Regions from separate parts of the Ochrobactrum sp. SFR4 genome, predicted to be linked through region 2. Evidence: predicted binding sites of a transcription regulator. Region 2 holds the regulator's gene; each other region holds the start of a gene.
The links. Region 2 encodes LexA, which represses DNA repair genes until DNA is damaged. Its sites were predicted from a motif close to TGTTCNNNNTGTGTTCNG; they were not measured.
Positions count from the first base shown of each region.

Region 1: parE (DNA topoisomerase IV subunit B) is a predicted target of LexA. The motif match lies at 3,917-3,934, and genes of this name have one in related genera.
Region 3: uvrA (excinuclease ABC subunit UvrA) is a predicted target of LexA. The motif match lies at 3,076-3,093, and genes of this name have one in related genera.

Region 1 covers NZ_JAAPBB010000003.1:252,328-260,223, forward strand. Annotated here, with positions in the region: gene HBA93_RS05265 (Y-family DNA polymerase) at 1-575, shown strand, start outside; gene HBA93_RS05270 (nucleoside/nucleotide kinase family protein) at 596-1,270, opposite strand; gene parE (DNA topoisomerase IV subunit B) at 1,521-3,722, opposite strand; gene HBA93_RS05280 (DMT family transporter) at 4,168-5,100, shown strand; gene lipB (lipoyl(octanoyl) transferase LipB) at 5,310-6,053, opposite strand; tRNA gene HBA93_RS05290 (tRNA-Leu) at 6,912-6,996, opposite strand; partial or broken gene HBA93_RS24725 (patatin-like phospholipase family protein) at 7,559-7,896, opposite strand, start outside.
Region 2 covers NZ_JAAPBB010000003.1:95,162-103,057, reverse strand. Annotated here, with positions in the region: gene HBA93_RS04600 (SurA N-terminal domain-containing protein) at 1-648, shown strand, start outside; gene trpD (anthranilate phosphoribosyltransferase) at 701-1,723, shown strand; gene trpC (indole-3-glycerol phosphate synthase TrpC) at 1,725-2,522, shown strand; gene moaC (cyclic pyranopterin monophosphate synthase MoaC) at 2,526-3,002, shown strand; gene HBA93_RS04580 (molybdopterin molybdotransferase MoeA) at 3,036-4,256, shown strand; gene lexA (transcriptional repressor LexA) at 4,463-5,185, shown strand; gene HBA93_RS04570 (ComEC/Rec2 family competence protein) at 5,404-7,896, opposite strand, start outside.
Region 3 covers NZ_JAAPBB010000012.1:307-8,202, forward strand. Annotated here, with positions in the region: gene ttcA (tRNA 2-thiocytidine(32) synthetase TtcA) at 1-755, opposite strand, end outside; gene HBA93_RS13800 (DmpA family aminopeptidase) at 1,015-2,130, opposite strand; gene uvrA (excinuclease ABC subunit UvrA) at 3,298-6,219, shown strand; gene HBA93_RS13810 (NAD(P)H-hydrate dehydratase) at 6,307-7,866, opposite strand.

The sequences.
Region 1 (7,896 bases), 160 kb from region 2:
TCGCCGGATTGCACGGCTATGCGGTGGAGAAACAGGAAACGCATCGCCGTATGTTCGGCCATGGCCGTGTGCTGCCGCAGGACTGGCGTCAGCCGGATAGAATTCTGCAATGCGCGCGGCTGCTCTGTATGAGTGCTTCGCGCCGTTTGCGTAAGGAGCATTATCGTGCCGGTGCTCTGGTTTATGGCTGGCGGATCAAGGGGCAGGAATCCGTATCGGTTGAAGGTGTGTTCCCGCCGTCACGGGACGATCATTGTTTTCTCACCTGTCTCTCGCAGTTGCACCGGCGACTGCTCATGCATCCGTCGTTTCGCAAGGCTGATTTCCGGCAGGTCAAGAATGTGCATATTTATCTGCATCATCTGTCCGGTGAGGTGGTCGACAGTCATGATCTGTTTGATGAACCGCAAGACAAACAGCGTCAGCAGCGCTGGGAACAGGTTTCAGATACGCTTGACCGCGTGCGCAAGCAATTCGGCTCGGATGTACTGAGTCTCGGGCCATCCATTGCTCCCGGCTCTTATATTGGCGGAAAAATCGCTTTTGGCCGCATTCCTGATCTGGATGATTATTGATCCGCTTTCACGCAGGGCGCTTAAACGCAGCCAGATGGAGCAGATTCCGGTTGAAACAGAATATCGGCATGACCTGAGAGTGCCTCAAAATACGGCATAGTATATGTCTGCCGGAGGCGTTCCATAGACATAAAGTGATCCGTATTGCCGTTGGATCGCTTGTGTCCGCGCTGCACGGTAACTTCAACCGGAGCATCAACCAGAATGGTGAGGTCTAAAGCAGTTCTGACCGGCTCATGAAGAAGATAAATACCATCACATAACACAATGGACGGAGTATTTTCAGACAAAGCAATATTGTAATGCCCGTCCAGATCGCCAGTTTTCCCGTTCCATGCGCGATTATAACTATAGTGCCCGTTCGCTCTTAAGCCATGGATGGCAGTGACAATATCGTCATAGGCATACCAGTTCTGCGGATTTTCAGCAAAGGCGATATGCTCTGTTATGCCGGAGGCATAGGCACTCTCAATGCTTGCCTGACGGTCAGCATAGCTGTGTGAAGAGAAGCGGTCACAGCTCAGATGTACAATATTGAAACCTGATATTGCTGTGAGCTGCCGACATAAAGTAGTTTTTCCGGCTCCTGCTAATCCGCATATTCCGGCGATTATAACACTTTTATTGGCCGCTTCAGACTCAAGTCGTTGCCGGAGTTCATCAATTGTCCGGATTGTAGTTTTTGCGGCACACATCGGCAGCTCCGGTTGAACGGTCTTGGCAATTCTGATCAGGATATAATGCCAGAGTTGGAGCGCACCTCCAAAAATGTGAAGCGCCTATGCAGGGAAATCAGTTCGCCGGACTGACTTCTTGTCCTGTTTCGGCCGGAACAAAATGCGTGTGAAATCAAAAGAGCGGTTCTGACGTTTCCGTATTCACCGAAACCGCCCCGGATGTCTGATATCATCGCTAATGTACAAGGCGAAGCCTTGAGGCAAAGCCTTAAATATCCAGCTCCTGAACGAATTCAGCATTTTCCTGAATAAACCGGAAGCGGGCTTCCGGCTTGGTGCCCATCAGGTCATCCACCGTAGATTTGGTCGAGCCGTTTTCATCTTCCATCAGATCTACGCGCAGCAAAGTACGTTTCTTCGGATCCATGGTCGTTTCTTTAAGCTGGTCAGCACGCATTTCGCCAAGACCCTTAAAGCGGCCGATTTCGATCTTGCCTTTGCCTGTAAACATAGTGCGAATCAGCTCATCTTTATGCGCATCATCGCGGGCATAGGCAACTTTACCACCCTGACTGAGGCGGTAAAGCGGAGGTACTGCAAGATAGAGATGGCCGCCGGTAATCAGATGCGGCATTTCCTGATAGAAGAAAGTGATGAGCAACGAAGCAATATGCGCACCATCGACGTCAGCATCGGTCATGATGATGATGCGGTCATAACGCAGATCATCTTCACGATAATTCTTGCGCGTGCCGCAACCGAGTGCCTGCACCAGATCACCGATCTGCTGGTTGGCTGTCAGCTTGTCGCGTCCGGCACTGGCTACGTTGAGAATTTTACCACGCAACGGCAAAATTGCCTGATTGGTACGGTTACGCGCCTGTTTGGCAGAGCCGCCCGCCGAGTCACCCTCAACGATGAACAATTCCGCACCGGCAGCCGAATTCTGCGAGCAGTCAGCCAGCTTGCCCGGCAGACGCAATTTTCGTGTTGCAGTCTTGCGGGTGGTTTCTTTTTCCTGACGGCGACGCAGGCGCTCTTCCGCACGCTCAACCACCCAGTCGAGCAGTTTGGAAGCTTCCTGCGGGGAGGCTGCCAGCCAATGGTCAAACGGATCGCGGATCGCATTTTCCACGATGCGCTGCGCTTCAACCGTTGCCAGCTTATCCTTGGTCTGGCCGACAAATTCCGGTTCGCGAATGAAAACCGACATCATACCGGCGGCAGAGATCATCACGTCATCAGTGGTGATCACTGAGGCGCGTTTATTATTGGTCAGTTCCGCATAGGCTTTCAGGCCGCGTGTCAGCGCCAGACGCAGACCCGCCTCATGCGTACCGCCTTCGCCGGTCGGAATAGTGTTACAATAGGAATGAACGAAGCTGTCTCCGCCATACCATGCAATCGCCCATTCAACGGCACCGTGACCACCTTGTTTTTCAGTCTTACCGGAGAAAATCTCTCTGGTGACCATAAATTCTTTACCAAGCGAGGCAGCGAGGAAGTCTTTCAGACCACCCGGAAAATGGAAAACGGCTTTTTCCGGAATGCCTTTTTTCGGATCGAGCAAAGACGGGTCGCAGGACCAGCGAATTTCAACACCACCAAACAGATAGGCTTTTGAGCGCGCCATACGATAAAGGCGCTCAGGATCAAATTTCGCGTTTTTACCGAAAATATCCGGATCGGGGTGGAAACGCACACGCGTACCGCGGCGGTTATGCACTTCTCCCAGTTCTTCCAGATCGCCCAGCGGCAAGCCACGCGAAAAACGCAAACGATAGAGACGGCGGGCACGCGCCACTTCCACTTCCAGCAGGTCGGACAGTGCATTAACCACGGAAACACCAACGCCGTGCAGACCACCGGAGGTTTCATAGGCCTTGCCGTCAAATTTACCGCCCGCATGAAGCTTGGTCATAATCACTTCAAGTGTGGATTTGCCCGGCACCTGCGGGTGAATCTCAACCGGAATACCGCGGCCATTATCACTGACGGTCAGGAAGCCTTCTGCATCGAGATTAACATCAATGAAATTGGCATGACCGGCAACAGCTTCGTCCATCGCATTGTCGATGACTTCAGCAAACAAGTGGTGCAGTGCTTTTTCATCGGTACCGCCGATATACATGCCTGGACGCAAACGTACCGGCTCCAGCCCTTCAAGAACACGAATGGCGGAAGCATTATAATCGCTGCCATCGGAACTTGCCGGAGCTGAACGGAGTTCCGCGACAGGTGCAGAAGTCGGAGCAGGGCGAAGCTCTGCTGCAGGCTTTGAAACAGGCTCAACGACAGCAGGTTTCGCGACAGACGCAGGGCGTAACTCTGTTGCTGGTTCTGCAGCGGGTGCAGGCTCAAGAGGAGACGAAACAGTTTCGGCAACACTGACCGGAGATTCAGACTGTATCGCCTGACGTCCGCGTGCATTGCTGAGAATATTCGAAAAAAGATCGTCGCTATTATCCATGTGAAATGGCTGGCCTGTTCGTTCAAATAGATACGGAGCATTTTGCGGCTGAAAGAATACTCCAGCTTCGCATAAATGCGGGAAAACAAAGTTACGAAACGGATTTTCTGTTTCAGGAAAACCAGAACCGCCTCGGAATTACGGAAAATCGAATCACAGATAGTTTGGCATGTTTATATCGCTAAAGCGATAAAGGTTCTCTTTACGTTCCTGTTTAAATGCCGGTAATCCTGACTTTTCCGCAGATTTATTTTGTTTGAACAATTATGACGGAATTGTCAAATCATGCCGCAGCCAATTCGCTGCCGCGCAGCAGGCTCTGTGTCCTTATGGTGACGGTTTGACACAATCAGACAAGGGGCGGGAGAGAGTGGTTGCTTAAACACAGAAGCCATGATGAGAACAGAGAATGAAATGAAGGCGGCTTTGCTGCAGGGGAATTAAAATGCAAGACCGGTTACAGCCGCATGTGCGCGGAATGATTACGATGATCTGTGCCATGCTTATTGTGCCGCTTATGGATGCAACCGGCAAATGGCTGGCAATGGAAGAGAATATTCCGCCGGCTACCATCAGTTTCATGCGTTTTTTTGTGCAGGGACTGATTAGTTTAGGCGCAATTGTTCTTTTCAGTCGCGGGCTTGGTCTTAAAACAGAGCATCTCTGGGGTAATCTGTTTCGCGGTTGCCTGCTTGCACTCGGCAGCCTGTGTTTTTTCACGGCAGTAAAATATATGCCGCTTGCTGATGCGCTGGCCGTGTTCTTTGTTGAGCCGCTTATTCTTACGGTTCTTTCAATGATTTTTCTTAATGAGAAAGTAGGCTGGCGTCGCCTTAGTGCCGTGCTGGTTGGCCTGCTCGGAACTGTCATTGTAATTCAGCCAAGCTGGAGCGTGTTTGGCTGGGTGTCGGTTCTGCCGATGATTTCGGCTTTTCTATTCGCAGTTTATCTGGTGCTGAACCGTAAATTCGGTCTCAATGAACGCCCAGTGGTTATGCAGCTTTATGCCGGCATCGGCGGCAGTATCATGGGGCTTGCCGTTATGGTCTTCGGTGAGGTGGCGGCTATTCCGGATCTGCAATTTGTATTGCCTGCCTCGCTGTTCCCGTGGTTCATGCTGATCATGATCGGTGTCTTTGCAGCCAGCGGGCATTTGCTGGTAGTGCAGGCATTTCAGCTGGCACCGGCATCAATTCTTGCACCGTTTCAATATGTTGAAATCGTTATGGCAGTGACCGTGGGGCTGATCTTTTTCGGTGATTTTCCAAGCCTGTCAAAATGGTTTGGTATCGCCATTATTATCGGCTCGGGCATTTATGTTTTCATCCGCGAGCAAAAGCGTAGTGCTGAAGCGGAGAAGGTAATGCTTTCCGTATAAGTGAAAGAAAAGGCGGTTTAAAAGCTTTTCCGGTAAAAGTGCGAAACGCCTGTGCGGGGAAATCAGTTCATCGGACTGATTTCTTTTCCCGCTCCGATACGTTGGATAATGTGTAAAACAAAGATTTGGAGCGTTCCAAAATTCAGCTTTAATCGGAATCGCTCCAAATTTTTTTCTTATTTAAAACAATATGTTGTTTATTGTTTTTGCTATTTTACATCACCAAAAACTTCGGTGAAGCTTTGCTTTAGCGCCACATCCAGATCATCCATGGAAACTGGTAGCCCCAGATCAACAAGGCTTGTCACGCCATGCTCGGCAATGCCGCAGGGAACAATGCCGCTGAAATTTTCAAGTTGTGGTTCTACATTGATCGAAATGCCGTGAAAGCTGACCCAGCGGCGCAGACGAATGCCGATTGCAGCAATTTTGTCTTCAGCCATCGAACCATCGGCGAGACGAGGTTTTTCAGGGCGCATAACCCAGACACCCACGCGATCTTCGCGGCGCTCACCTTTGACATTAAAGCTGTCGAGCGTGCGGATGATCCATTCTTCGAGTGCTGCCACAAAGGCACGAATATCTTCGCGACGTCGTTTCAGATCCAGCATGACATAGGCCACGCGTTGCCCCGGACCATGATAGGTGAACTCGCCGCCGCGCCCTGTCTTGTAAACCGGAAAACGATCGGGTGACAGCAGGTCTTCTTCACGCGCACTGGTGCCTGCAGTGTAAAGCGGCGGGTGTTCCACAAGCCAGACCAGCTCATTGGCTGTACCGTCACGAATGGCGGCAACGCGGGCTTCCATAAATGCTTCCGCATCAGGATAAGTTGTCAGCCCGTCAGCGACCTGCCATTCAACAGGTGGTGAGCCGTCAGCAGCCTGAAAACGCGCGGATAGATCATTACGGTTTGTCGCGGGGCGACTCTGTGCAGGGGAATTTTCTGTCATGATGGCATTCAGGTAGAGACTGCAGTTCAAAAAATCCAGATGGCAAATTGACCGCTTTTCACAGCAAGGCCTGGCATTTGTTTATCTGCGACCTGAGATTTACAACCGGATGAATATGATTGTGGACTTACTGGTCGTTTGTCGCCTAACAATGGCGCGGCACTTCGCATCTTCCTGTCTGAAATAACTGTATAGGACGCAAGTGCTGAAGTGGGGGGAGTTGCAATGAAACTACTTTGGAAAAGGACGCTGCAAGTCCACATCTTGTTGTGGGTAGTGCTTGCAATTGTGTCTTACGCAACCGCCGGAATCTATGCATTTGTGAGTTGCTGGCCTTTTATCTTGATTATACCGCCTCTCGGTTTTGTTTTTATTTTTCTGTTCCTGTGCAGTTTAGTGACTTTGATACGCTGGATATTCTATCAGCAGTTTCGCACGAGGCGTTCATTTATAATTGAGAGTCACATCATGATAATTATTTTTGGTGCAGTCATTTGCCGGGTGGCCGCGGATATCGCGGTTGGTCAGGTCAGCTGTCTTTAGATACGATTATCCCGCCTCTGTATGATGAATTTGTATGCCTTCGACGAGGGGACAATCCGATTCATGGCTGCAGCTATTTGCTGGTTGTGCAAAGCTTCAGGCTTGGCTTCACTGCAAGGCATATGAGTTTGTTGTGAGGAATAACTGTCTGAGGTGTTTTGAGGATTTTTAGGCGGTACTGCCAGATGTCGCTCAGGTCTGAATTGTGTAATTCAGATGTAAATCAGTCGTAGTTTTTCCGTGCACGCAGATGAGTGCATTGGGAATTCTGATTTAATTATGTTTTTGAAAAATCAAAATTCTCTAAAGAGAGAATGGTGCGGTCGAGAAGACTCGAACTTCCACGGGTTGCCCCACAGCGACCTCAACGCTGCGCGTCTACCAATTCCGCCACGACCGCACTGTGTGGTAGAAACCGAATTGCTTCGGTGAGGGCGATGTAGCAAATCACTATTGCAGTGACAAGCCAAATTATTCGTTTCATTGCATTTTTTTAAAAGTAATTCACAGAACCGTGTTTTTCTCCTGTAAAATCGCGTTTTTATAATCTCTTCAATAGGATGGAGAGGGAGTATTTTTCTTCATGAGTGTTCGGTCAGGCATATTTATTGGAATCGCGTTATCGACAAGCTGGAAAAGATTCGCTTTTTGCACCTGTTTTTGATTCAAAAGAGTACGCGTTGCAGCCTTTCAATATTTTCCAGCTGTTTGCGGGTTTCCTGATAGCCGATATCAATAGTTTCGGCCGCACGGTGAAACTCGGTCAGGCCGATATGGCCGATACTCGGCATTAATGCGATATCCGGCGGATCGCCGGCCATACGGGCGCGCGAGATTCTGTCTTGTATAATATTGAAGGCATCCATCATCACGCCTGTTATGCCCAAACGTGATTCATGGCTTATTACCCCTGCCTGAGAGCTGACAATATCCTCCTGTCCGGCACGTGCAGGGCTGGTATATTTTACAACAGCTGCGCGGCCGAACTGGTCGTAGTTGAGATTGACGGCCAATACCAATTGTTGCTCATAGGCACGGCATACGGAAACCGGAACCGGATTGACTAATGCGCCGTCAACAAGCAGGCGGTGGTCGTAACGAATTGGTTCAAAAACGCCCGGCAACGCATAAGAGGCGCGCATCGCCATAATAAGCGAGCCGGTGGAGAGCCAGATCTCATGGCCTGTGCGTAATTCCGTAGCAACAGCCACATAAGGACAGGGCAGGTCATCAATATTCAACCCGTCGAGATGTTGGTGCAATTTGCGATCCAGTTTCATGCCGCCGAATAATCCGCTGC
Region 2 (7,896 bases):
GAAGCTGTTGATGTGAACGGTAATGCTCCGGACGGTAAGCCGGTTGCCGATCTGCCGCAGCTGCCGTCCTTCCTGACCTCTGTTTATCAGTCTGATCAGGGCATTGATAATGATGCACTGCCAACCCCGACCCGTGGCTATATCTGGTATCAGCTGGATGGCGTGACACCTGCCCGTGACAAAACATTTGATGAAGTCAAAAATCAGGTTGCAGCCGAGTGGAAACAGGATGAAGCAGCAAAGCGCCTGATAACCAAAGCTGAAGAGCTGCGCAAGCGCCTTGAAGCCGGTGAAACTCTGGACGTTCTTGCTCAGGAAGCCGGCGTTGAAAAACTGACCAAACGCGGCCTGACCCGTACGGCTACAGATTCTGAACTGTCAGAGGCTGCGGTTGCACAGATCTTCGGCGGCGCGGACAATCTCACAGGCGTTGCAAGCGGCATCAATAAAGAAACCCAGATCCTGTTCAAAGTGATTGAGACAACTGAGCCTGCCGGTGTCAGCGCGGAAAGCCTGCCACAGGGCACACGCGATGCGATTTCCTCACGCATTGGCGACGACCTGCTGGAACAGCTGGTTGGCCGTCTGCAGAGCGAATATCCGGTTAAAATCAATCAGACCCTGATGGATCAGGCTCTGTCCTTCTAACGCCTTCTCTCTTTGAAGGCAGGCGGAGCCTCACTAAAGATTCGAGTACACTATGTCAGATTTCAAAAGCTACATTGCCAAAGCTGTTACAGGCACACCTTTAACTCAGGCGGAGTCCAAAGCAGCGTTTGACATTATGATGTCCGGTTCCGCCACCCCTGCCCAGATCGGCGGTTTTCTGATGGCTCTGCGTATGCGCGGTGAAGCCGTTGCGGAAATTGCAGGTGCTGTAGAATCAATGCGGGCGAAAATGATCCCCGTTGATGCACCTGCCGGTGCAATTGATATTGTCGGCACCGGCGGCGATCAGTCCGGCTCTTATAACGTGTCCAGCTGTGCAGCCATTGTGACTGCGGGCGCAGGTGTGGTCGTTGCCAAACATGGCAACCGCGCTCTGTCCTCCCGCTCCGGTGCGGCAGATACGCTGGCAGAGCTCGGCATTAATATTGAAGCCGATCCGGCAACCATCAGCCGCTGCATTCATGATGCAGGTCTTGGCTTTATGTTCGCGCCGATGCATCATTCTTCAATGCGTCATGTCGGCCCTGCCCGTGTAGAGCTTGGCACCCGCACAATTTTCAACCTGCTCGGCCCGCTCGCCAATCCGGCTGGTGTTAAACATCAGCTTGTCGGCGTTTTCTCCCGCGACTGGGTACTGCCGATTGCCAAAGTGCTGAAAGAGCTCGGTTCCGATCATGTCTGGGTTGTTTATGGTGATGGTCTGGATGAAATGACCACCGCTGGCACCACCAATATTGCAGCACTGCAAAATGGTGAAATCACCGAATTTGAAATCACACCGGAAGAAGCCGGCCTGAAGCGCGTAGCTTTTGACGCTCTCAAGGGCGGCGATGCCCAGCATAATGCGGCAGCCCTGCTGCGCGTACTTGGCGGCGAAGCCGGTGCTTATCGTGACATCGTGCTGCTCAATGCCGGCGCTGCACTCGTCATTGCCGGTAAAGCCAGAGATATTAAAGAAGGTATTGCCCTTGCTGCCCAGTCGATTGACAGCGGCGCGGCAAAAGCCAAACTCGATCAGCTGATTGCTGTATCGAACAGCAAGACAAGTGAATGAAATGACCGATATCCTCAAAAAGATCGAAGCTTATAAGCTTGTTGAAATTGCAGAAGCCAAATCACGTTTGCCATTGGCAGACGTGAAAAAAGCTGCTGCCGATCAGTCACCTGCCCGTGGCTTCCTTAAAGCACTGGAAGCAAAGCAGGCTGCCGGTTCTTTCGGTCTGATTGCGGAAATCAAAAAAGCCAGCCCGTCCAAAGGTCTGATCCGTCCGGATTTTGATCCGCCTGCATTGGCAAAAGCCTATGAAGATGGTGGTGCGGCCTGTCTTTCAGTTCTGACAGATACACCAAGTTTTCAGGGTGCACCGGAATTCCTGCAACAGGCACGCGCGGCCTGTTCCCTTCCTGCCCTGCGCAAGGACTTTCTGTTTGATCCTTATCAGGTCTATGAGGCACGTCATTGGGGTGCAGATTGCATTCTCATTATCATGGCAAGTGTTGATGATGAACTGGCTAAAGAGCTGGAAGACACAGCCTTTTCACTCGGCATGGATGCATTGATCGAAGTGCATGATGAAGCTGAAATGGAACGGGCTCTCAAACTGTCCTCGCGTCTGCTCGGCATCAACAACCGTAATTTACGCACTTTCGAAGTCGATCTCGCAGTATCTGAACGTCTGGCAGCCATGGTGCCGGATGACCGTCTTCTGGTTGGTGAAAGCGGTATCTTCACGCATGATGATTGCCTGCGTTTGCAGAAATCCGGCATCTCCACCTTCCTGATCGGTGAAAGCCTAATGCGCCAGCAGGATGTGGCCAGAGCAACCCGCAAACTCCTGACCGGCAAAGAGTAAGTTATGAGCAAGCTGACACATCTCGATGAAAGCGGCGCTGCGAATATGGTCGATGTCGGTGACAAGACCGACACTGTGCGCATTGCGACCGCATCGGGCTGTGTCACGATGCAAAAGCAGACGCTTGAGCTGATCCTTTCCGGCAATGCCGCCAAAGGCGATGTTATCGGCACCGCCCGTCTTGCCGGTATTATGGCTGCAAAAAAGACCTCTGATCTGATTCCGCTTTGCCATCCATTGATGCTGAGCAAAGTCTCGGTTGATATCGAGCCGGATGAGGCACTGCCTGGCTTGCGGGTTAGTGCGACAGTCAAACTGACCGGCAAAACCGGCGTGGAAATGGAGGCACTCACGGCTGTCTCCGTCGCCTGCCTGACGATTTATGATATGGCAAAAGCTGCCGATAAAGGCATGGTCATAGGCAATATAGCCGTCGACAGCAAAACCGGCGGTAAATCCGGCGACTGGCAGCGTTCTTAGCATATCGCTCTTATTTTTTACGGGGTAGGTTTCATGGCATTATTACCGGTTGATGAGGCTTTGCGGCTTTTGCTGGCGGATAAAATGCCTTCCGGCCATGAGCACGTCGCCCTGCATGAAGCCGGTGATCGTGTTCTCGCCACTTCGATTTTTGCCTCATTCAATCAACCGCCTTTTGATGCCTCGGCCATGGACGGTTATGCCATACGCTTTGCCGATGCCGAGCAGCTGCCCGTTATATTGAAAGTCATCGGCGAATCTGCTGCAGGCAAAGGCTTTGACGGCATGCTCAAATCCGGTGAGGCTGTGCGTATTTTTACCGGTGCGCCAATGCCTGCCGGTGCCGACACGATTGTCATTCAGGAAGACACGCAGCAGGAAGGTAATCTGGTTACACTGTTACGGGATGTGAGCAAAAGCCGTCATATCCGGTTCAGCGGGCTGGATTTTAAAGACGGTGAATGCTTGCTGCAAACCGGTCATCTGCTTGATCCGGCATCGCTCTCTTTAGCGGCAGCGTCCGGCCATGCGCAATTGCAGGTCTATAAACGCCCTAAAACAGCTATTCTTGCTACAGGTAATGAGCTTGTACCTGCAGGCACTGTTCCTGCGGCAGATCAGATCGTCAGCTCCAACAGTTATGGTGTCGCAGAAATTGTACGGCGCAATGGCGGCACGGCAGATGATCTTGGTATTGTGCCGGATGATTTGGCCCTTATCGAGCAATCCATTCGTAATGTCGCTGCTTCGGAGGCCGATATTCTGATTACGCTGGGCGGCGCATCTGTCGGTGATCATGATCTGGTGCATAAGGCACTGACCAATTGCGGCGTTGAACTCGGCTTTTACAAAATCGCCATGCGTCCGGGTAAGCCACTCATGTTCGGCCAGCTGGATCGCGAAGGCAAAGCGCCCCTGCTCGTTCTTGGACTTCCCGGCAATCCGGTCTCCAGCCTCGTCTGCTCCTATGTGTTTCTGGCACCTCTGGTTGCGCGTCTGGCAGGTAAAGCCGCGACCACATATATTGCCGGCGCCAGACTGGCACAGGACATGGCCGCCAATGGTAACCGCCGTGATTACGCCCGTGCAACTCTGACCCGCAACAGCGACGGTGAGTTACTGGCAACGCCTCTGCCGGTGCAGGATTCCTCCATGCTGACCGTCATTACCTGCGCGGATGCTCTGCTGATCCGTGAGCCTTTTGCGGAAGCAGCCAAAGCCGGTGATCGCTGTCAGATCCTGATGATACGCTGAAATTCTTTAAACAATCGGATTAATCACTTTTAAAGCCTTGCAGAACAATACTGGAACATATAGTGTTCGTTCTGGGTTTGTTTTAAAAATTGATTCTCGCTACCGCGCCCCGTGCATGCGGTTATGCGTTTAGTCTGCACGACTTCATTATCTGCCACCATAATTTTAGTAACCGGCAGATAATATAAAGGCTTTGGGAGCGTATAATGCTGACGCGTAAACAACATGAATTATTGCTGTTTATCCATGACCGCCTGAAGGAAAGCGGCATTCCCCCTTCGTTTGACGAGATGAAAGAGGCGCTCAATCTCGCTTCCAAATCCGGTATTCACCGTCTGATTACAGCTCTGGAAGAACGCGGTTTTATCCGCCGTCTGCCAAACAGAGCGCGTGCGCTTGAAGTTGTGCGTTTGCCGGACTCGATTGCGCCGGGTCTCAACAGCCAGAAGAAATTCTCACCAAGTGTCATTGAAGGCGATCTCAGCAAAAAGAATGTCACCGAACTGCCTAAAAAAGCCGCGCCTGCGACAGAATCGGAAGCACCTGCCGGTATCAGTGTTCCGGTGATGGGACGTATTGCAGCCGGTGTACCGATTTCCGCCATTCAATCACAAACCCATATGATTACCCTGCCGCCGGAAATGCTTGGCAGCGGTGAGCATTATGCGCTGGAAGTCAAAGGTGACTCGATGATCGAAGCCGGTATTCTCGATGGCGATACAGTGATTATCCGCCGTGGTGATACCGCCAATGCCGGTGAAATTGTTGTGGCTCTGGTCGATGATGAAGAAGCGACACTGAAACGCTTCCGCCGCAAAGGCGCATCTGTTGCGCTTGAAGCTGCGAACCCTGCTTATGAAACCCGTATTTTTGGTCCTGACCGTGTGCGTGTTCAGGGTAAGCTGGTTGGTCTGGTACGCCGCTACTAATATGCATCGGAGCGAAAACCGGCCAACCGCCGGTTTTCGACTTCAGACGATTGATTACAGATATTTCATTTTTGAATGAAACATGACAGGTCATTTTGACAGTGTTCTGACCAACAGAGCGATACAGATCGCACTCTGTAAATTACATATTTTAGTGCATCTTTGTACCACAACTATGCACTCATAATTGCGGCACTCATTGAACAGGCGTGACAGTCCTATTTCGGATCTTCCAGATTGCGGGCAGCACGGGACCAGAGACGATAGCCATGCCAAGGTCGTTGCGGCTCTCCCACTGCAAACACGACCGAATCCTGTTCCGGCTGGTATGCTGAACCAGCTTGATGTATCCGCATTCCGGAAACAGAGCTTTGCAACATATCTGAAGTATGAATTTGCGCTATGTCTGTATTACTACGACTATCCGGTTTCAGATAAATCTCCGCCACACCTCGTAATGCCAGTTGCTGGCGGGTGATTATAACTGGTTCTTTTCGCGTTACTGCCGGTGTAATGCGACTTTCATTTATGTCAGGGCACGATAGGTTTCCCGCATAAGCGAGAACGATAATGTCACCGATATTACAGGCGATATCTGCAGCAGGCCGGTTTTCGGCATAAGCCAGCACCTGCTCGTTTTGCAGATCAAAACTGCATAACCCATCCTCACAGACAAAACCTCCGGAATGTGCCGCACTGCTCTTATCAGGCGTTTTAATCTCATGAATTCTATAGGCCTTGCGCCAGTTATCAGTTGTGAACGCAGCTGGTCGCTGGCGGTTCACATAGAGAATATTATTCTGACGCACAGCAACCAGTCTGGCATCTTCCGAGATAATAATATCCGGCAAAGTATTCATACTCAGCACGATCCCGCCAGCCATGAAAAAAAACAACGATATCAGCCGCAAATGACTGTTGAGGATCATTGCTGTAAGCAGAGCAGCCGTCCATAACAACACTACAGGCACGGGTAACAGACCGGGTATCAGATCAGGGGAAAGTCCGGCAACAAAATGGGCAATCCATTTGACCAGTTCAATGCCTTTGCCCATTACCTGTAAAGGCAGCCATTCAAGCCCCAATGGCATCATCAATAGTGACAGAACCGCAAAAGGCATGATCAGCACCGAGATCACCGGCAATGCCAGTGCATTTCCCAGCATTCCAAGCGGTGCCATATTGTTAAAGTGAAAGGCTGCAAAAAGCCCGCTGGCGATGCCGGCCAAGAGTGATGTCCCCGCAACTCCGCCCAGCCAAAGCCTGAGCTTGCTCCCCAATCCCGTCTGTCGCGTCACTCGTTCGTTGTTTTGTCTCTTGCGTAATTTCCACCACGCAAAACCTGCAATCAGCGCACCGGTTGCAGAATAGGACATCTGAAAACTCGGCCCCAAGATTTCATGCGGTGTCACAAGAATACTAAACAGCGCTGCAATCGCCAGATTACGCAAGGTCAGAGCTTTGCGATCTAAAATCACGGCACAAAGCATCACGGCCAGCATGATAAAACTACGCTGTGCCGCCACATCAGCACCGGATAAAGCCAGATAGAAACCGGAGGAAAACAGTGAAATCAGTGCGGCGGCTTTCTTCACCGGATAATAGAGCGCTAAAGATGGGAGCAGTCCGGCAATACCTCGCAGGCTTACCATGACTATACCCGCTGCCAGCGCCAGATGCAGGCCGGAAATTGAGAGAATATGCGCCAGCCCTGCAATGCGCAGCGCCTCATTGGTTATCTCGCTGATCCCTGCCCGCTGGCCGGAGATCAGCGCTGCGGCCACCGCCCCTTCTTCACCGGACAGTGCCTGCATAATCCGCCCGCCTATCATCGCCCGCAACTGACCGGTCAATGCCTCAACGGACGCAGTCCAGCTCTTTGACACTGCATCACCGGCAAATTCACCATCAACCAGTTTCGGTACACCGAGATAGAAGCCATTACCGCCAATGCCGCGAAAATATCCATGAAATGCGAAATCATATTGCTCGGAACGCACCGGCCCGCCATGGGGACGCAATCGCACCGCCCCTTTCAGAACAGAACCGGTTTCAGCCTGCGCAGGTAAATCACGTGCAGAGAGCCGCAATCGCTGCGGCGCATAGCGCAGATGCGGTTTTTCCGTTGTCAGCACATCGGCAACAATACGCCAGCGTCCGGCTTTGCCATTGTCTTCAGCCTCCTGTTCGAGCGAGACAATCCGCGCTGTCAAAGTGGTTGACACAGAACTGCCAAGCATTTGCGTTGCATAGCGCTGCGTCTCCCATTTCGCAGCCAGCATACCAGTCATAAAGGCTAATATCAGCACAAGGCTGACACGCCTGATCAGCGTATCACGCAGCAAAAACAACAGCCAGATCAACAAGAATGCCGGTACAAACAGCTCTATCCAGTATGGTTCAGCCCTCAGGGAAAAATAATGAACCGCCCCTGCACCACTCGCAACGGCCAGTAACAGGAAAACCGTTCCGCGTTCATATTCAAACAGCAGAGCATCACAGATATCATCCAGAAAACGCTGCCAATATTCCCGCAGATTTAGCCGGATAATCAGTGCCCGCTTTCGTCCGCTATAAACAGCACCATCATCGGGAATAATCTCCGAATCTGGCACAGGAGCAAAACCAAGCATGGTTTGCTCAACTGTCAGCCTGCGAGAATAAGTGTTGCGGGCAGCACTTGTCTGCGCCCCGTCATCATCATAACGGGA
Region 3 (7,896 bases), on a different contig from region 2:
ATCATCGTATCTTTACGACCTGGCATGCGCTTTTCAATATCGGTCAGCATGGCCTTCATCATATTGCGCTGTAGGCCATCCTGACTGCCGCACAGATCACAAGGAATGATCGGGAATTCCATCGCTGTGGCAAATTTTGCCAGATCATCTTCCGCCGCATAGGCTAATGGGCGCAAGACCAGCAAATCGCCTTCATCATTCAGCAGTTTCGGTGGCATCGACGCCAGACGACCACCATGGAACAGATTCATGAAAAAGGTTTCGAGAATATCTTCGCGGTGATGGCCAAGCACCAGCGCCGAGCAGCCCTCTTCACGCGCAACACGGTAGAGATTACCACGGCGCAAACGCGAGCAAAGCGCACAATAGGTCTGATTTTCCGGCACCTTATCCGTCACGATCGAATAGGTATCCTGATATTCAATGCGATGGGTAATCTGATTTTTGGTCAGATAATCCGGCAGAATATGTTTCGGAAAATTCGGCTGTCCCTGATCGAGATTGCAGGCAATCAGATCGACCGGCAACACACCGCGCCATTTCAAATCAAGCAGCAAAGCCAAGAGGCCGTAGGAATCCTTACCGCCGGAAAGCGCAACCAGCCAGCGGTCACCCGGACGCACCATGGCAAAATCATCCATCGCCTGACGGGTCTGGCGCAGCAAACGCTTGCGCAGCTTGTTGAAACCCACCGAGGACGGCACATTGCGAAACAGCGGATGACATCCGTCTCCGCCCATATCCTCATCGCTCATGGATGCATAATCATCCAGCTCCTGACTGATATCGGAAACCGGCGCAGGCTTGGCCAATTTGTCCTGCAAATCTGAACCTGTATCGCCGTTCAGGGCTGTGTCGTGAATATTCATAGATATCTCTGCTGCAAAAACTGCTGTTAGAGCGACCTTTGTGTGCCAAGTCTGGCACACGGCGCTCGATAGCATCGAATAAAGCGAACCGTCCACGTTCGCAACAAAGAAGCGGCTTTTCAGCCGCCTCTTCAATCAGAAATCGTTATTTCTTGAGCCTGTTATATTTTTTCATCACTTCCATAAGCCGGTCATGCGGAAGAGCGTAAGAGATGTTATCGTCCCGCCCCTTCATAGTTTCCGCCGCAATCATCGCATTGATAATCGCTTCTTCCGTAGCCAAGGCTGTGGCATGAATAAGCGGATCCATTTTATGATTAGAGACCATCTCCAATTGGCTATTTTCTTCACGGCTATAGGCATCAGGATTGGCCGTTGAAAAGGCAATGAAAATATCCCCGCTGCCATTGGCACCAAAACCACCGACACGACCAAGCCCGACAGAGACACGGCGTGTCAGTCGCTTGAGCTGATGCGGCAAAAGCGGCGCATCCGTTGCCACGACAACGATAATCGAGCCGCTCTCTTCACGCGTCCATGAGGTATCCTGCATCAGCTCAGTGATTTCCTCACCAACCGGCACACCGGCAATCATCAGGTCCTGTCTTCTGCCGAAATTGCCCTGCACCAGTACACCAACAGTATAGTCGCCCTCTTCATCGCTCAGTTTACGCGATGAAGTACCCGTACCACCTTTAAAGTGAAACAGGTTCATACCGGTGCCGCCGCCGACATTCCCCTCGGCAATTTTGCCGCCCGCAGCATTATCCAGCGCGGCATAGACATGCTCTTTCTTCACATGCATGCCGTTAATATCGTTCAGAATACCATCCCATGTTTCAGCAACCACCGGCAGAAGCCAGTAAAGGTCTTTGAAATGCGGCCCTGTCAGATCATTATCAATCAGCCAAGACACCACGGAATCCCGCACCACACCCACGCTGTGTGTATTGGTGATCGCAATCGGTCCTTCAAGGAAACCGCTCTCCTCAATCCATGTCGTGCCGGTCATCTCGCCATTACCGTTGAAAGATGTCCAGCCGGCAAAAACCGGATTAAATGTCTTTCCCCGTGGCAGGATAGCAGTGACACCGGTGCGCGCAGGGCCTTTGCCGGTTTCAAGCCTGCCCTCGCCCTCAATAATCGTCGAATAACCAACGGTCACGCCTTCAACATCGGTAATGGCATTATTCGAACCTGTTGTTCCTGTAAACGGAATACCGAGATCGCGTGCGCGCGGTTTATGCGATGTGCTTGTCATTAAAAATTTCCATATTCTGCAATCAAACAACTTCGCGATAGGCAGGAGCCACCTCGCACAAAACTGTTACAGACAAAAAACAACGTCTTTGTCCTGATTTTTGAGAACCCTCCGTAGCGGTATGTCGTCATGCTCCCCGATACCGCCGCGGGCATATAAGCACCGCAAATTTATCCGCGCAATTGCTTTCATTCCACCGTTACCGTCAGGTTTATGTCATCATCAGAATTTTGGGGAGAAGATAAATCAGGGAAGAGGCACATCTGCCTCGGCAACAAGTTTATACAACATACAAAAATGCCCTGCCGCTCACTTATTTTGGCGCGCAGGGCTTTTGATTGGGGTTCATCCCATTTTGCCGGTAGTCATTCGCCGACAAGATTTCAAATATCTGCCATGATGGCAGTTTATTTGCAGTAGAGATAAATTGTTGCTCTTTCAGTAAAACCACACTTCAACTTTCATTTGTGACAGTCTGGTTCCGAACCGCAGATATAGCATTCAGCCATATTTTCAGAACCGTACCACTTTCAGCAAATCCGTAACTGCATCATCTGTTGCCGAAGCATTCAGACAGGTAAATTGCGTTATTGACCATTCTATTCAAACTATTTTTCAGATAGCTTTCACAGAAATCCGGTAGTTTCAGAAAAAACATTATTTTTCGACGATATAATATCGTCATGCATGGTCAGGTGGACTCATCCTTATATTCCTCCTGTTTCGCGCGGAACAGTATAAGTTCCTGTCTGGGCTTTCGCCCGTCTTCAGCTGTTCGGGACTTACATCCCTTTCCTCCGCTGATGCTGAAGACAATTTCAGTGTGCTCTCAGGACAGCGCATCGTCAACTGATAGGTTTTCACATTATATTACATCGTCATTTGATGAACTTAGACAAGAAATCCTGCTTTGCAGCGATTACAACCAAAATCTGACTGGACTTAAGTTCATATTTTGTTCTATAACCTTTTGCAAAATTGCGGGAAAGCAGCTGGACTGTCATTAGTGCAGCGCAGTTTCGCAGAACAGAGTACAAATCCGGTCAATATTGAGTTTGAGCAGAGCACACCTATATAAATGTCTGAGTTTCGGCTGCGGACAGAGTAATCTCTGCTTGTCTGATTTAACCGGCCAATTGTTATGCATCCAACGCAGGCACAATGCTGATGAGCGATCAAAAATTTATCTCCATTCGCGGCGCCCGCGAACATAATCTGAAAAATATTGATATTGACCTTCCCCGTGACAAGCTGATTGTCATGACCGGCCTGTCCGGCTCGGGCAAGTCATCGCTCGCTTTCGATACAATCTATGCGGAAGGTCAGCGTCGTTACGTTGAGAGTCTTTCAGCCTATGCGCGCCAGTTTTTGGAAATGATGCAAAAGCCGGATGTTGACCAGATTGATGGTCTGTCTCCTGCCATTTCTATTGAACAGAAAACAACCAGCCGCAACCCGCGCTCAACGGTCGGTACTGTCACCGAGATTTATGACTATCTGCGCCTGCTCTATGCACGCGTTGGTGTTCCTTATTCTCCGGCTACCGGCTTGCCGATTGAAAGCCAGACAGTCAGCCAGATGGTTGACCGTGTGATGGCTTTTGAAGAAGGCACCCGCCTCTATATCATGGCGCCGATTGTACGCGGCCGTAAGGGTGAATACCGCAAAGAGCTCGCTGAACTGCAGAAAAAAGGCTTTCAGCGCGTCAAAATTGACGGTGTTTTCTATGAAATAGCTGACGCACCGGCGCTGGATAAGAAATACAAGCACGATATTGATGTGGTTGTTGACCGCGTTGTGGTGCGTCCTGATCTGGCTTCCCGTCTGGCCGACAGTCTGGAAACCTGCCTGCAACTGGCTGAAGGTCTGGCAATTGCAGAATTTGCTGACAAGCCGTTACCACCGGAAGAAACCGCAGCAGACAGCGTCAATAAATCCAAAAACGACACCCATGAGCGCGTGCTGTTCTCGGAAAAGTTCGCCTGTCCTGTCTCCGGCTTCACGATTGCTGAAATTGAACCGCGCCTGTTCTCCTTCAATAATCCGTTTGGTGCCTGCCCGACCTGTGACGGCCTTGGTTCACAGCAGGCCATTGATCCGAACCTGATTGTGCCGGATGAAACTCTGCGCATGAAAGACGGGGCAATCGCGCCTTGGGCAAAATCCTCTTCGCCTTATTACAATCAGACTTTGGAAGCACTGGGCAAAGCCTATGGTTTCAAGCTGACAGATAAGTGGCAGGATTTGAGTGAAGATGCCCAAAAGGCTGTGCTTCATGGTACCAAAGGCAAAGAAATTACCTTTGTTTATAAGGACGGCTCGCGCTCTTACGAAACAACCAAGACATTTGAAGGTGTTATTCCTAATCTGCAGCGCCGCTGGAAGGAAACTGATTCCAACTGGTCGCGTGAAGAGATCGAACGCTATATGTCGGCCACCCCTTGTCCGGCTTGCGCAGGCTATCGCCTGAAACCGGAAGCACTGGCAGTTAAAGTCGGCAAGATGCATATCGGCCAGTTAACGGAAATGTCGATCCGCAATGCAGATCAGTGGTTCAGCACGATTGACCAGCAGTTCAATGATAAACAGAACGAAATTGCTGCCCGTATTCTGAAAGAAATCCGTGAGCGCCTGCGCTTCCTCAACGATGTGGGGCTGGATTATCTGTCACTGTCGCGTAATTCCGGCACACTGTCCGGCGGTGAAAGCCAGCGTATTCGCCTCGCCTCGCAGATCGGCTCCGGTCTGACCGGCGTTCTCTATGTGCTCGATGAGCCATCCATTGGCCTGCATCAGCGCGATAATGCCCGTTTGCTCGACACACTGCGTCACCTGCGTGATCTCGGCAATACCGTGATCGTGGTTGAGCATGATGAAGATGCTATTCTCACTGCCGACTATGTCGTTGATATTGGTCCGGCAGCCGGTGTTCATGGCGGTCAGATTATTGCTAAGGGCACACCGTCCGAAGTGATAAACAATCCAAATTCTATCACCGGCAAATATCTGTCCGGCGCTTTGCAAGTTATGGTTCCGGCAGAACGCCGTAAGATTACAAAGTCCAAGCGTATTAAAGTTGTCGGCGCCCGTGCCAATAATCTGAAAAACGTAACCGGTGAAATTCCGCTCGGCACCTTTACCGCAGTAACCGGCGTGTCCGGTGGCGGTAAATCCACATTCCTGATTGAAACCCTGTATAAAGCTGCCTCACGTAAAATCATGGGCTCCCGCGAACATCCGGCAGAACACGACCGGATTGAAGGTTTGGAACTGCTGGATAAAGTGATTGATATTGATCAGTCCCCGATTGGCCGTACGCCGCGCTCCAATCCGGCCACTTATACCGGTGCATTCACACCAATCCGCGACTGGTTCGCCGGCCTTCCGGAAGCAAAGGCACGTGGCTATCAGCCTGGTCGTTTCTCATTCAACGTCAAAGGCGGGCGCTGCGAGGCCTGTCAGGGTGACGGTGTTATCAAGATTGAAATGCACTTCCTGCCTGATGTTTACGTGACTTGTGATGTTTGTAACGGCAAACGCTACAACCGCGAAACACTGGAAGTTCTGTTTAAAGGCAAGAGCATCGCCGATGTTCTTGATATGACGGTTGAAGAAGGTGTGGAATTCTTTGCTGCGGTGCCAAGTATCCGCGACAAGATGGAAACGCTGAACCGCGTCGGTCTTGGCTATATCAAGATCGGCCAGCAGGCGACCACCCTCTCCGGCGGTGAAGCCCAGCGCGTTAAACTCGCCAAAGAACTATCCCGTCGCGCAACCGGCAAGACGCTGTATATTCTTGATGAGCCAACCACAGGTCTGCATTTCCATGACGTTGCCAAACTGCTGGAAGTGCTGCACGAACTGGTCGATCAAGGCAATACGGTTGCTGTTATCGAGCATAATCTTGAAGTCATCAAAACCGCTGACTGGGTATTGGATCTCGGCCCTGAAGGCGGTGACGGTGGTGGTGAAATCGTCGCAGCCGGTCGTCCGGAAGACATCGTCGTGGAACCACGCTCCTATACCGGCCACTTCCTGAAGGAACTGCTGGAACGCCGTCCTGACGGAAAAACACTCGCAGCTGAATAAATAAAAACGCCGCCTCATAAAACAGGCGGCGTTTTTATTGAATAATACGAGAACGAAAAATCAGTTCTGTGGCCTGATTTTCTTATCTCAGTGCTTCCCGTTTCTCAGGGATATGCTGTCATTTGAGAGCAAGCCGTTTTTCTCAAGCTTTGCCCATATTTTTACAATCAGGTCAGGCATATCTTCGGCGATTAGGCCGGCCGGTGCTTCCTCAGCAAAACAATTTGCAGTTTCCGCATGTATCCACACCGCCGCACAGGCAGCCTCAAAAACCGGCATGCCCTGTGCGCATAGCCCTGCAATAATACCGGTCAGTACATCACCGGAGCCGGCAGTTGCCAGTAATGCATTGCCATTACTGTTAATTGCAGCACGGCCATCCGGTGCGGCAATTACCGTATCCGCGCCTTTATAAATCACTACACTATGGCTGAGCTGAGCAGCTTGCCGCGCTTTCTCAACCTTACTCTGACTATCTGTAACCAATCCGCCGAATAACCGCTGAAACTCTCCCTCATGCGGTGTCAGTACCAGCGAACAGCGTGATCGTTCTGCGGCAGCAAACAGTATTTGCGGCGGATCTTTAAATGCCGTGATTCCATCAGCATCCAGAACCAGTGCTTCCAAACCGGCTTCATCTGCACTATCCGCCAGTAATGCACATACCAGCTCCCGCGCCCTTGGCAGATCACCAAAGGCAGGTCCCAGAACCGCGGCTTTGACTTTTCTTGCTCTGATAAAATTCAGAACGTCAACAGTTTCACCTAACGGATACAGCATTGTGCCCGTCAGATGCGCGGCATGAACAGGTAATGCGTCCGGCGGTGCAATCATTGTCACCAACCCCGCCCCTGTACGCGCAGCGGCTGCAGCACTCAGACGTGCAGCACCGGTGGACATCATCCCGCCGGAAAACACCCCGACATGGCCACGTGTGAATTTATGGGCATTGATCTGAGCAACAGGCAGAACATCACGCCAGAGCTCCGGCAGATTTTCATAAAGCCTGACCGGTATTGTTTCGAATACCGTATTTTCAATGCCTATATCGCGGACATGCACTTCACCGCATAACTCACGTCCCGGCTGTAATAAATGCCCGGGCTTCTTACGGAAAAACGTAACCGTATGCTGCGCATGCACTGCCTCACCCTTAACCTGCCCGTCCAGTCCGGATACACCGCTTGGCAGATCAATGGCACAGACAGATACACCGGACATGTTCAGCCTTGTGATACAAGTTGCCAGCGCTCCGCTTACATCTCGCACAAGCCCCGCACCGAGCAAAGCGTCCACAACCAGCGAATAATCTTCAGGTATAAAATGGTGAAGCGGCAGAACCTGCCCGCCCGAAGACAAATAGTCAGCATAGGCAAGAGCCGCCTCACTGTTCGTTTTGGGTTGTTCCGTATAAAAACAAGCCACAGATATGCCCGCCGCCTTCAATAGCTTTGCGACGACATAGCCATCGCCGCCATTATTGCCGGAGCCACAGAGCACAGCGACAGAACGAACATCAGGCCAAAATCTGACAATCTCTTCAAGCACCGCCTGACCGGCGCGCTGCATCAGACGATAACCTGCAACACCACCCGTAATGGTAATCCGGTCAGCTTGCCCCATCTCTTCCGGCGTCAACAACTCCATATCAGGCTCCTGCGAGAATGCTTATTACTT